Regions from separate parts of the Sporofaciens sp. SGI.106 genome, predicted to be linked through region 3. Evidence: predicted binding sites of a transcription regulator. Region 3 holds the regulator's gene; each other region holds the start of a gene.

Region 1 (4,359 bases), on a different contig from region 3:
ATGATTTTTGATACTTCTTACTACTTCTAAGAATGGCTTAAAATCAACGTTTCTTAGAATCTTCCTGCTTTTGCAGCTTCCTCGATAGAAACTGCAACTGCAACGGTCATACCAACCATCGGGTTGTTACCTGCTCCGATAAGTCCCATCATTTCTACATGGGCCGGTACGGATGAAGATCCTGCGAACTGTGCATCAGAGTGCATACGTCCAAGAGTATCTGTCATACCATAGGAAGCCGGTCCTGCTGCCATGTTGTCCGGGTGAAGTGTACGTCCTGTACCACCGCCGGATGCAACGGAGAAGTATTTCTTACCCTGCTCGATACATTCTTTCTTGTATGTACCTGCAACCGGGTGCTGGAAACGTGTCGGGTTTGTAGAGTTACCTGTGATGGATACGTCTACACCTTCTTTGTGCATGATAGCAACACCTTCACGTACGTCATTTGCTCCGTAGCAGTTAACCTTGGAACGAAGACCATCGGAGTAAGCGATTCTCTGAACCTCTTTCAGTTCTCCTGTATAATAGTCATACTCTGTCTGAACGTATGTGAATCCGTTAATTCTGGAAATAATCTTTGCTGCGTCTTTTCCAAGTCCGTTCAGGATAACACGCAGTGGTTTCTTACGAACCTTGTTTGCTTTCTCTGCGATACCGATAGCACCCTCTGCTGCTGCGAATGACTCGTGTCCAGCCAGGAATGCGAAACAGTCTGTATCTTCCTCAAGAAGCATCTTTCCAAGGTTACCATGTCCAAGACCTACTTTACGCTGATCAGCTACAGATCCCGGGATACAGAAAGCCTGAAGTCCTTCTCCGATTGCTGCTGCTGCATCTGCTGCTGTCTTACATCCTTTTTTGATTGCGATTGCTGCACCTACTGTGTATGCCCAGCATGCATTTTCAAAGCAGATTGGCTGGATTCCCTTAACCTGATTGTAAACATCAAGTCCGGCATCCTTTGTAATCTTCTCTGCCTCTTCAATGGAAGCGATTCCATAGCTTCCCAATACTTCATTGATTTTATCAATTCTTCTTTCATATGATTCAAATAAAGCCATTTACTTGTCCTCCTCGTTTGAGCTCTATATACTATGTAACATTTTGCAAATACGTGCGTATTCCGCTAATTACGGCTACTCCTTACGTGGATCAATAATCTTTGCTGCATCTGCAACACGTCCATACTGTCCTTTTGCTTTCTCCCATGCATCGTTCGGTGTATCACCTGCTTTGATAAAGTCAGTGAATTTTCCAAGACTTACAAACTGATATCCGATGATCTCATTCTGTTCGTCAAGAGCGATACCTGTTACATATCCTTCTGCCATCTCAAGATAACGAGGTCCTTTTGCAAGTGTTCCGTACATTGTACCTACCTGAGAACGAAGTCCCTTTCCAAGGTCCTCAAGACCTGCACCGATCGGAAGACCGTCTTCTGAGAATGCACTCTGTGTTCTTCCGTATACGATCTGAAGGAATAATTCTCTCATTGCTGTATTGATCGCATCGCATACAAGGTCTGTATTCAATGCTTCTAATATAGTTTTTCCCGGAAGGATTTCAGAAGCCATAGCAGCGGAATGAGTCATTCCTGAACATCCAATTGTCTCTACCAGTGCTTCCTGGATAATTCCGTCCTTAACATTCAGTGTAAGCTTACAGGTTCCCTGCTGTGGAGCACACCAGCCAATACCATGTGTCAGACCGGAAATGTCCTTCACTTCTTTTGCCTTTACCCATTTTGCTTCTTCCGGAATCGGAGCCGGTCCGTGATTTGCACCCTGAGCTACCGGACACATCATTTCTACTTCGTGTGAATAAATCATTTTAAAACTCCTTTCAACTATGCATGATTTTATTTCTGTAAGGCTTTGTTATTACTTTAACACCATACCTGTTCTTATTTTCTCACAATTGTCGATATTCGTCAATTAACTTTTTATATGAATTCTGGAAAATGCTTCCGCAAATGCCAGATTCACCGGTTCATCCTTCTGTTTGTTCATATATTTCTGAACATCACGCTTGCTGACCCCTGCGCCCTCCTTCTTCCTTCTCTCCTGAAAAGCGGTCAGTTTCTCCTTATGTCCACAGGAGCATACGAAGGTCTGGGCTTCCCCTTTTCCGCGAAGCATCATCTTTTTGTGACAAACCGGACAGCGCGCATTGGATACCCGGGCAAGAGTCTCTCTGTGTCCGCATTCTCTATCCTGGCACACCAGCATCTCCGCCTTCTTCCCCTGCACCTTCAACATTCGCTTTCCGCAGACCGGACATTTTGTATTGGTAAGATTCTCATGGCGGAAGGTTCCCTCTCCCTGACGGATTTCTCCGATCAGTTCACCGGTGTAATCCACAATTTCTTCCATAAATGCACTGCGCTTCTTCTGTCCCTTTGCGATTCTTGAAAGTTCCATCTCCCACTGGGCGGTAAGCTCCGGTTTTTTCAGATCCTCCGGAACCAGGTTGAGAAGCTGCTTTGCTTTGGCAGTCAGATGAATCTCCTGTCCTTTCTTCTCTAACAAAAAGCCGGAAAATAATTTTTCAATAATGTCCGCTCTGGTCGCCACAGTTCCAAGTCCCCCAGTCTCTCCAAGGGTCTTTGCCATTGCCTTGTCATGGCTTTCCATATATGCCGCAGGATTCTCCATGGCAGACAGAAGTGTACCCTCGTTGAAATATGCCGGTGGTTTCGTCTTACCTTCCGTGATAGTCAAACGAAGAATATCCATGTGTCCTCCCGGTTTCAGTGCCGGAAGCGTCTGATTTTTCAGTCCTGAAGTCTCTTCCTCTGCATCCTCGTCTTCTATGGAAGAATCATAAACCTCTTTCCATCCCTGACTCTTTACCACTTTTCCTTTTGCCGCAAACTGCTCCGTACCAATCTTCACCAGTATCTGCGTCTGCTCATATTCAAACGGCGGATATAAAACTGCCAGAAATCTGCGCACCGCCAGATCATAGATTTTCCTCTCCTCATTGGTCATACAGGAAAAATCCGGTACTTCCTCCGTAGGAATAATGGCATGATGATCAGAAACCTTCTGATTATTTACAAATGGCGCCTTTGCGGAAACAGGTTTCTTCATTACCTTCGAAGCCAATTTCCGGTACGGTCCCACACTGACTGCTTCCAGCCTGTCTTTGATCGTCGGCAGGATATCGGTACTGATATACCGCGAATCCGTACGGGGATAGGTGAGTACCTTATGATTCTCATAGAGTCGCTGCATAATATTCAGTGTCTCCTTGGGTGAGAATCCGAATCTCCTGTGTGCCTCTCTCTGAAGCTCAGTAAGGTCGTAAAGAAGAGGTGCAGAGCTCTTCTTTGGCACTGTTTTCACCTGCTCAACAGTACCGCCTGTTCCTCTCAGGCTCTGGTAAAGCTTCTGTATCCGCTCTTTATCAAAAGAACGGCAGCTTCCGGATTTTTTGTCCTGCCAGGTAAGGGTCAGTCCCTCTCCCACTGCCTGAAGCCCATAATAACTCTGGGGAACAAAGGAGCGAATCTGTTCCTCCCGCTTTGCAACCATGGCAAGAGTTGGCGTCTGAACACGTCCGCAGGATAACTGGGCATTATACTTACAGGTAAGTGCCCGTGTGGCATTGATTCCAACCAGCCAGTCAGCCTCCGCACGGCAGAGAGCCGCATCATAGAGATTGTCATACTCATGTCCGTTCCTGAGTTTCTGGAATCCTTCCCGGATTGCTTTATCCGTCACAGAAGATATCCAGAGTCTCTTGATCGGCTTTTTATTTCCTGCTTTTGCAAGAATCAGCCTCGCCACAAGTTCTCCTTCTCTTCCGGCATCGGTAGCAATGATGATCTCTTCTACATCCTTTCGGTGAATCTGTGTTTTCACTGCCTGATACTGTTTGGCTGTCTGCCGGATTACCTCATAGCGGAAATGCTCCGGCAGCATGGGAAGATCTTCCATCTTCCACTCTTTATATTTCTTATCATAATCTTCCGGATCTGCCAGAGTCACAAGATGCCCCAGCCCCCAGGTAATTACATACTGATTCCCCTCAATGGCTCCGGATATATTTTTCCCGCACTTTAAAACGCGGGCAATATCCCGCGCCACAGATGGTTTTTCTGCTATTACTAATGATTTCATAAATGATAGTTCCTCGCTCTGTCTATTTTATCAGCGTCCAGAAGTCGCTGTCTGTCTTGAATTCCCTGATATCATCCATCTCAAACGGAGCAGTTACCCAGCCAAAGCCCAGATCATTCTTATCATCTGCAGGATAACGGAATCCCAGACCAATCTCAATTCCTTCGGAATCCAGGAAAAAATTATCGTGATATACGCCGTCTTTATCATCACCGGAGAGGACTTCTTTCAT
Region 2 (4,359 bases), on a different contig from region 3:
ATTACATTTCGCGGAGGCTGTCGCTTTGCAATCAGCACAAAAGGTATATGTGACAGTTTTAGCAGATCCTGAGCTTCCAGTGGCCTATTCTCTGGTAATAAAAGACGTTCTCGCCATTTTTTGGGTATTACCAGAAAAAACGATTCATCATAACATATCTGATAACGAATGTAATCATCATTATAATTATTAATTCTTGACTCTTTTCCAGACATTGCTGTGTCGGTATTTTCGTGTAAAATGCAAAAATCTACCTGTTTCTCTTTTAACATATTTTTCAGTTTCTGAGAGTTAGCTTCAAGTATCCGTAGTTTGATTCCGGGGAAACGCTTTAAAAATGCCGGCACAATGAGCGGAATCAGATGGCTTCCCAGATTAATCGGGATACCTATCTTTACGGTACCAAGTCTGAGATTTTGAAATTCTTCCAGATCTTGATGAATATTCTGAAAAATAGAATGCATTTTTTCGATATAAAGAAAAAATGTCTCGCCCTGCATAGTGAGATGCAGTCCACTCCTGACAGTTTCAAAGATTGGGAAGGAACAGTAAGTGTTTAAAGTATTGAGCATCTGACTGAGAGATGGCTGGCTGACAAAAAGTACTTTGGCAGCGTTGGAAAGGTTTTTCTTTTTGCGAATCATCAAAAGATGCTCAATTTCCTGTTCTGACCAGTTATGATAGGCAGGTTGCGAGGATGCAGGAAAAAGAAAATGATTCATTTCTTCAATTACTTTTGTAAATGTATGGGCATACTCCAATATCATTTTTCCTTCCGGGGAAGGAGCCAGTTGTTTTTTTGAGTATTGAAACAGACAGCATTCCAGTTCCTTTTCCAGGCTTTTCAAACTTCTTCCGATGGTAGAAGGATTCTTTTTCAGAATATTCGCAGCATCTTTCATAGTAGTACATTTTTCCAGTGTTATTAGCATTTCTAATTGATTGCGTTTCATATAATCTCTCCCTGATGGAATGTCAGATGTAGTTTGTTGTAAAATTAATGTTTTTTTAAGTGTAACATGTATTGAAAAAAGGAGCAAATAAAAGTGCAATTATCCTGATATTTTTATAACAATTGCGTTTTACTTATATCTGTTGTTGCGTTTTACATATTAGACATCGGGAACTATGTCATTCTATAATGTCGATGAAGATATTTGAAGGCAGGTATGAGAAAAATAATCTCATACTCATTATTAAAAAAGGAGTGTATGAAATGGTAGTAAAGGTTGGTATTAACGGTTTTGGACGTATCGCACGAGTGATTATGAGAATTTTGGAGGAAAGAGATACAGATATTGAAGTATGTGGAATTAATCTTCGAAATGCAGATGTAAAGCGTATGGCTTATCAGATGGAATATGATTCGGTCTTTGGACGCTTTAAAGGAAAGGTGAGAGCGGAAAAGGATTGTCTGGTTATTAACGGAAAACACATTAAGGTCTTTTCTGAATCGGATCCGGCACAGATAGATTGGGCTTCTTGCGGAGCGGAATACATCATTGAGTCAACAGGTGTATTCAGAACACTTGAGGATTGTCGTAAACATTTAAATGGTGGTGCGAAAAAAGTGATTTTGACTGCCCCTGGGAAGGATGAAAATTTTCCTACTTTCGTTATGGGGGTTAATAATAAAACCTATGATCCAAGTATGACAGTTATATCTAATGCTTCCTGTACGACGAATTGTCTTGCCCCGCTGACAAAAGTAATTAACGATGCTTTTGGGATTGAGCGGGCATTGATGTCAACGATTCATTCTTCGACTTCAAAACAAAAGCCGGTGGATTCAAACGGTGGACGGGATTGGAGAACCGGACGTTCTGTATTTAATAATATTATTCCTTCCACGACAGGTGCAGCAAAGGCAGTGGGCCTTGTCTTGCCGGAGATGCAGGGCAGAATGACGGGAGTGAGTTTCCGGGTGCCTTCCAATGATGTGTCTGTTATCGATGTAACAATGCAGTTGAGCAAACCTGCAACCTATGCACAGATTTGTGAGGTTGTAGAGGATGCCAGTCTTACATCTATGAAGGGTATTATTGAATATAATGATGATGAGATTGTATCCGGTGATATAAGAGCTAATTTCAATACCTGTGTGTTTGATGTGAAGGCAGGTCTTATGCTGGATGAGACCTTTGTTAAATTGATAGCGTGGTATGATAATGAATGGGGTTATTCCAATCAGTGCATCAGTCTGGTTCAGTATATTGCACGTCAGGATGAGAAAGCAATTCATGGCACGGTATGTTCGGAACCGGATGTAACGATTGATTAAGTATGGCTATCCTGGTGTTCCCACCATAATTCACATCATTGACCACTCCTGCCGGGGATTCCACATGTGCCAGTTCCCCAAGTTAGGAATTCCATTGGCGTTAATACATTAAGGTGTAATTTCAATCTTGAAAGTAGTCCGAAATCGTACTATAATACCACTGCGAGGTGACAAGATTGTGGACATTAGACATAGATTAAACAAAAGTTATAATGAATTGAATGGATTATACCATGATATTAGTATGAAGCTTGGTTTATCAGACAGTGAATCAATGGTTATGTATATGCTTTATGACACGAAGGAACCGTTGACTCAAAGCGATATTGTAAAGGCTACCGGATTAAGCAAACAGACTCTTAATTCTGCTATCAGAAAGCTTGAAAAAGGGGAAATCATCCTTCTGGAAAAACTAAATGAAAAATCGAAAAAAATAGTGATGACGGATAAAGGACGAATAATTATTGCTCAAAAGATAAAACCGTTAGTTGATATGGAAGACCGTGTTTTGGATTCCTGGACGGAAGAAGACAGATTGAAATATCTTGAGCTGATTGAAAAGTTTAAAGAACAATTTGAAAAGGAAGTAAAAGCGTATGATAAGGGACAATAGCATCCAGCTATCAGACCATTTCACGTATAAAAAGCTGTTTCGATTTGTTATTGCACCAATATGTACCATGCTCTTTACATCCATCTACGGTATTGTAGACGGCTTTTTTGTATCGAATTATGTAGGAAAGACAGCATTTGCATCACTAAATCTGGTTATGCCTTATATTATGATGATTGCATCAGTGGGATTTATGTTTGGTTCGGGTGGAAATGCGTTAGTATCATTGCACCTGGGGCTTGATGAAAAACAGAAAGCGAAGAAATATTTTTCTCTTATCGTTTATACACTGATTGGAATAGGTGCGGTTCTTGCTGCTGTTAGTATTTTTCTTGCACCTGGTATCTCGAAACTTCTTGGCGCAAGTGAAGAAATGCTTCCCTATTGTGTATTGTATTTAAGAATAAATATGATTGGTGTAGTGTTTTTTATGCTGCAAAACCTGTTCCAAAATTTTTTGATTACTGCTGAAAAACCGAGAATTGGATTTGCCATTACGTTGATAGCGGGATGTACGAACATGCTGCTTGACTGGATTTTGGTAGGGATATGTGATCTGGGTATAGCTGGAGCAGCGTGGGCAACCGTCACCAGTCAGATCGTGGGTGGTGCTGTTCCGTTTATCTATTTTGCGTTTTCAAAATCCAGTATTCTGAAACTGACAGGTACAAGATTTGAAGCGAAAGTAATTGCTAAAACCTGTGGTAATGGTGTGAGCGAATTCTTGTCAAATGTATCGGCATCTATTGTTGGATTTTTATATAACCTGCAATTAATGCATTATGTGGGGGAAAATGGTGTATCTGCTTACGGTGTTATTATGTATGTATCTTTTGTATTTGTGGCGATATATATTGGATATTCTATGGGAGTCGCACCGATTATTGGGTTCAATTATGGGGCAGGGAACAAAACGGAACTTCAAAATATTTTTAGAAAAAGTGTTGTGATTCTTACAATTACAAATATTATAATGTTTGTTATGGCGGAAGTCCTGACAGTACCCATGGCAAAGATATTTGTTGGATATAATCAGGCGTTGAATGAACTGACTGTTCGTGGAATGAGGATTTATTCGATTGCTTTTTTGATGATGGGATTTAATGTATTTGCATCTGCTTTTTTTACGGCATTAAGTAATGGAAAGATTTCAGCGATTATATCTGTTACCCGTACATTGATTTTACAGTTGGTTATGATATATGTAATGCCAATATTATTAGATGTGGATGGACTTTGGGCAGTGGTAATAGCAGTTGAAGGAATGAGTCTGATAGTGACAGGTTATTATATTGTAAAAAATCGAAAGAATTATGGATATTTTTGATTATTGAATATAGAAAGATATCAATTGAAGTTTCATTATGGAGCTTCCTGTATAATTCAAGTATAGGGAATTCCGAGAAAGAAGGTTGAGAAAAAAATACCTCAGTGTAAAATAAGATTACTGACTTAGGCGGTTAGT
Region 3 (4,359 bases):
TCCTTCGTATAATCTCTGCGTTTTCCTCATTAATTAAAAATCCAAGCCTGCCCATGCCTGTATCAAGCTTAATATGCACATATGCTTTCTTTCCCATTTCCACTGCAAGATTCGATAAATCCTGTGCCATCTCTTCCGTATAACAGGTTACCCGGATATTTCGTTCGATCATATCCCTGCGCTGTTCCGGGAAGACACATCCCAGTACCAGAATCGGCTTCATAAGATCATGCTCTCTCATAAAAAGCGCCTCGTCTGCGGTTGCCACCGCGTATCCCCAGACATAATCCCTGGGTTCCAGTATTCTTCCAACCTGAACAGCACCGTGTCCATAAGCATCCGTTTTCACTACTGCGATCATCTTCGTATCCGGATGCAGGTTTCGCCTCATCATTTCCATATTATATTCTATGGCATCCAGATTCACTCTTGCACAAACTCTGCTATATTTCTTCATTTAATCCTCCTCCAATTTTCTCAAAACTACTGCCAGATTCTCCGCCAGATCCCGCGCCAGCACGCTGTATGCCCCTTTTTGCTTTCTGGCCGCATCCCCGGCCAATCCATGGAGATATGCGCCCAGGACACCTGCCTCATAAACATCTGTGCCCTGTGAAAGGAGTCCTCCGATAATGCCGGCAAGAACATCTCCCGAGCCTGCCTTTGCCATGGCAGCATTACCTGAGAGGTTCAAAGCCGTGTGCCTTCCCTCACATGCCGTGAGAGTTCGGGCATCCTTCAGCACACAGGTGACCGGATAGTTTTTCACAAACTCCTCCAACATTTCTCTTTTATTCTCCCTGAGTTCCGATACCGGTTTCTTTAAAATCCTGGACATTTCTTTCATATGTGGAGTAAATACAAATTGGTTTTCCCTCAGATCTTTCATATATTTTGGATTTTCTGCCAGTAGATTCAGTCCATCCGCATCAATCACACATGGAACAGCCACATACTCCAGGGTAGTGCGCAGAAGCTTTTTCGCCAGATCTGTCGTCCCGATTCCGGAACCGATGACAACTGTATCTGCCCATCGGAGCAGGGAAATTAACTCTCTCTCATCGAACAAATCATAAGTCGTTATAATTGCTTCCGGAAGGAGCTGCTGAAGAATCATTCGATTTTCTTCTGCCGTGTAGATCTGCACCAGTCCGGCGCCTGTCATATATGCCGCATATGCATTCAGCCAGGCTGCTCCCGCCATCCCCTTACTGCCTGCAATCACAAGCAATCTTCCATAGGTTCCTTTATGGGAATCTTCCCTGCGCTCCGGCATCATTTTCTTAATATCCTTCTCCTCCAGGGCACAGACTGTATGAATATCCTCATCCAGGCATTCTGTATTGATACCGATATCCGTTACGATTACCTCACCGGCCATCTGCCGTCCCGGATCCATATAGAGCCCCAGTTTTCCCCTCTGAAAGGTTACTGTCACATCTGCATGAAATGCATGCCCCAGTATTCTTCCGTCTGCCGCACTGATTCCCGACGGCACATCCACGGCAAACCTGACTGCCTCTGCCTGATTCATCTCTTCAATCAACTCGCCATATCTTCCCTCTATATCTCTATTCAATCCTACGCCAAATAAGGCGTCTACTATGACACTATATTTTCCGGATTTCCATTCACTGACTGTTCCTCCTGCTTTTTCAAACAAATCCATCTGATACACTGTCTCCGGGGTCCTGCTCTCCATGCGTCCCGCCAGAACCGCCTTAACAGAATATCCTTTCTCCAGCAGCATCCTTGCAATCGCAAATCCATCTCCACCATTATTGCCGGAGCCACACACAATGCACACATCTGACAGATCTGTTTTTCGATCTTCCATAACTTCCACACAGGCTCTTGCTGCATGCTCCATCAGTTCCAGAGATGGAATCCCAAGATCACAGATGGTGTGGCGGTCCGCCTCCTTCATCTGATTTCCATCCGGTAAATATATCATATCTCTTTTCCTCCTCTTATTTTCAGCCTGACTATACGCAAAAGACGTGTAAAGAAAGCCTGCACAGCACAGACCGACATTACACGTCCCACTTTCGTTTCAAGACTCACTCTATTCTGTTTTATGCTCCTCGTTATATCGGCTGATATTATAGGATAACCTCATCAGACTCTCTGACAGATGAACATTTTCAACAATGACATGTTCCGGCAGATTCAAATCTGTATGAGCAAAGTTCCAGATTGCTCTGACTCCATGCTCTACCAGTTCATTTGCAACGTCAATCGCTTTTGCCTTCGGTATAGTAAGTGCGGCAATCTCAATATCATTTTTGCCTATAAACTCTCTCAATTCACTCATCATTCGAATCGGAACACCACGAATGGACACACCTGCAAGGGTAGGATTTACATCAAATATCCCTTTCAGAACAAATCCTCTCTTTTCAAATGCCGCATAATTTGCCAGAGCCTGTCCCAGGTTACCGGCTCCGATAATAATCATATTATGGTTCTTCTCAAGCCCCAGGATTTTCCCGATCTCCGTGTATAAATATTTTACATTATATCCGTATCCCTGTTGTCCAAATCCACCAAAATTATTCAGATCCTGTCGAATCTGGGATGCCGTCACCTTCATCTGCTTACTCAGCTCATTTGAGGAAATACGTTCTACACCATTTTCAAGCAACTCGCCCAAATAGCGATAGTATCTTGGAAGTCTTCGTATTACAGCCTGAGAAATTTCTCTTTCTTCCACTAGTCTCACCTTCCCGATTTGTTTCTCTTCATAATATTATATAGAATTGTCAACTCAAAGTCAAACTTTTAGTTGTATTTTGCATAAATTTCGTTATAATTATTGTGAGTAATACTAGGTTTAGGAGGTCATGCCATGATTTTATCATGCCATAACATCAAAAAAGCTTTTGGAGAAGAAGTCATTGTAAAACATGGCTCTTTTCATATAGAAGAACACGAAAAAGCAGCACTGGTGGGTCTCAATGGTGCCGGCAAATCCACGATTCTTAAGATGATCGTGGGGGAACTTTCCCTGGATGACGGTTCTGTCACTCTTGCCAAAGGAAAGACTCTCGGATATCTGTCCCAGCACCAGGAAGTCACTACCGGTCATACGATTTACGAAGAAGTAAAAACTGCCAAGGCAGATGTCATCGAGATGGAGCGTCAGATCCGCTCTATTGAAGAGGAATTATCATCTCTGTCCGGACAGGAGCTGGAAGACAGACTTACCACCTATCATCGGCTGACAGATACCTTTGAGCGGGAAAATGGATACGCTTACGAAAGCGAGATTACCGGAGTACTGAAAGGACTGGGATTTGAAGAGTCTGAATTTGGGAAACCGGTCGACACCCTCTCCGGCGGTCAGAAGACCCGTGTCGCGCTGGGTAAATTATTGCTGACACGCCCGGATGTCCTTCTTCTGGACGAGCCTACCAACCACCTGGATCTGAATTCTATTGCATGGCTGGAGACTTATCTTCTGAATTACCCGGGCGCCGTTCTCATTGTATCCCATGACCGTTATTTTCTGGACCGTGTCGTAACAAAGGTCATTGAAATCGAACTGGGAAATATCATGATGTTCCCCGGAAATTACACAGCCTTCGCACAGAAGAAACAGATGATCCGGGATGCCAGACTGAAAGAATATTTAAACCAGCAGCAGGAAATCAAACATCAGGAAGCCGTCATCGAAAAACTGCGCTCCTTCAATCGGGAAAAATCTATTAAGCGGGCAGAAAGCCGTGAAAAAATGCTGAACAAAATGACTCTGGTGGAGAAACCTGCAGAAATCCACAGTGAAATCCACCTGACACTTGAGCCTTCCTGTGTAAGCGGTAATGATGTACTCTCTGTAGAGAATTTGAGCAAATCCTTTCCGCCGCAGACATTATTTTCCAATATAAGCTTCGAGATTAAACGCGGGGAACACGTAGCAATAATCGGTGATAATGGAACGGGAAAGACCACACTGCTCAAGATACTGAATCAGGTACTTCCGGCAGACAGCGGTACATTTACCCTGGGAACGAACGTCAAAATCGGATATTACGACCAGGAGCATCACGTCCTTCACATGGACAAGACCATTTTTGAGGAAATATCCGATGATTACCCCTCTCTTACCAACACCCAGATTCGTAATATGCTGGCAGCATTTCTGTTTACAGGCGACGACGTCTTTAAACTGATCGGGGATTTGAGCGGTGGAGAAAGAGGTCGGGTATCTCTTGCAAAACTCATGCTCTCAGAAGCGAATTTTCTGATTCTGGATGAGCCTACCAACCACCTTGATATAGCTTCCAAAGAAATACTGGAAAAAGCCCTCAACGATTACACCGGCACCGTGTTATACGTTTCCCACGACCGTTATTTCAT

The links. Region 3 encodes Rex, which represses fermentation and respiration genes when NADH is low (regulators of the CRP and FNR family bind a similar motif). Its sites were predicted from a motif close to ATTGTTAANTANTTAACAAT; they were not measured.
Region 1: ACQRCC_RS06500 (iron-sulfur cluster assembly scaffold protein) is a predicted target of Rex. The motif match lies at 1,877-1,896, and genes of this name have one in related genera.
Region 2: gap (type I glyceraldehyde-3-phosphate dehydrogenase) is a predicted target of Rex. The motif match lies at 1,057-1,076, and genes of this name have one in related genera.

The regions. Positions count from the first base shown of each region.
Region 1 is NZ_JBNPMZ010000006.1:78,550-82,908, reverse strand. Features, by position in the region: gene ACQRCC_RS06505 (GGGtGRT protein) at 54-1,064, opposite strand; gene ACQRCC_RS06500 (iron-sulfur cluster assembly scaffold protein) at 1,140-1,832, opposite strand; gene ACQRCC_RS06495 (DNA topoisomerase III) at 1,938-4,127, opposite strand; gene ACQRCC_RS06490 (GNAT family N-acetyltransferase) at 4,150-4,359, opposite strand, start outside.
Region 2 is NZ_JBNPMZ010000014.1:8,937-13,295, forward strand. Features, by position in the region: gene ACQRCC_RS10620 (LysR substrate-binding domain-containing protein) at 1-953, opposite strand, end outside; gene gap (type I glyceraldehyde-3-phosphate dehydrogenase) at 1,217-2,281, shown strand; gene ACQRCC_RS10630 (MarR family winged helix-turn-helix transcriptional regulator) at 2,460-2,894, shown strand; gene ACQRCC_RS10635 (MATE family efflux transporter) at 2,878-4,221, shown strand.
Region 3 is NZ_JBNPMZ010000001.1:73,566-77,924, reverse strand. Features, by position in the region: gene alr (alanine racemase) at 1-457, opposite strand, end outside; gene ACQRCC_RS00330 (NAD(P)H-hydrate dehydratase) at 458-1,954, opposite strand; gene ACQRCC_RS00325 (redox-sensing transcriptional repressor Rex) at 2,066-2,713, opposite strand; gene ACQRCC_RS00320 (ABC-F family ATP-binding cassette domain-containing protein) at 2,849-4,359, shown strand, end outside.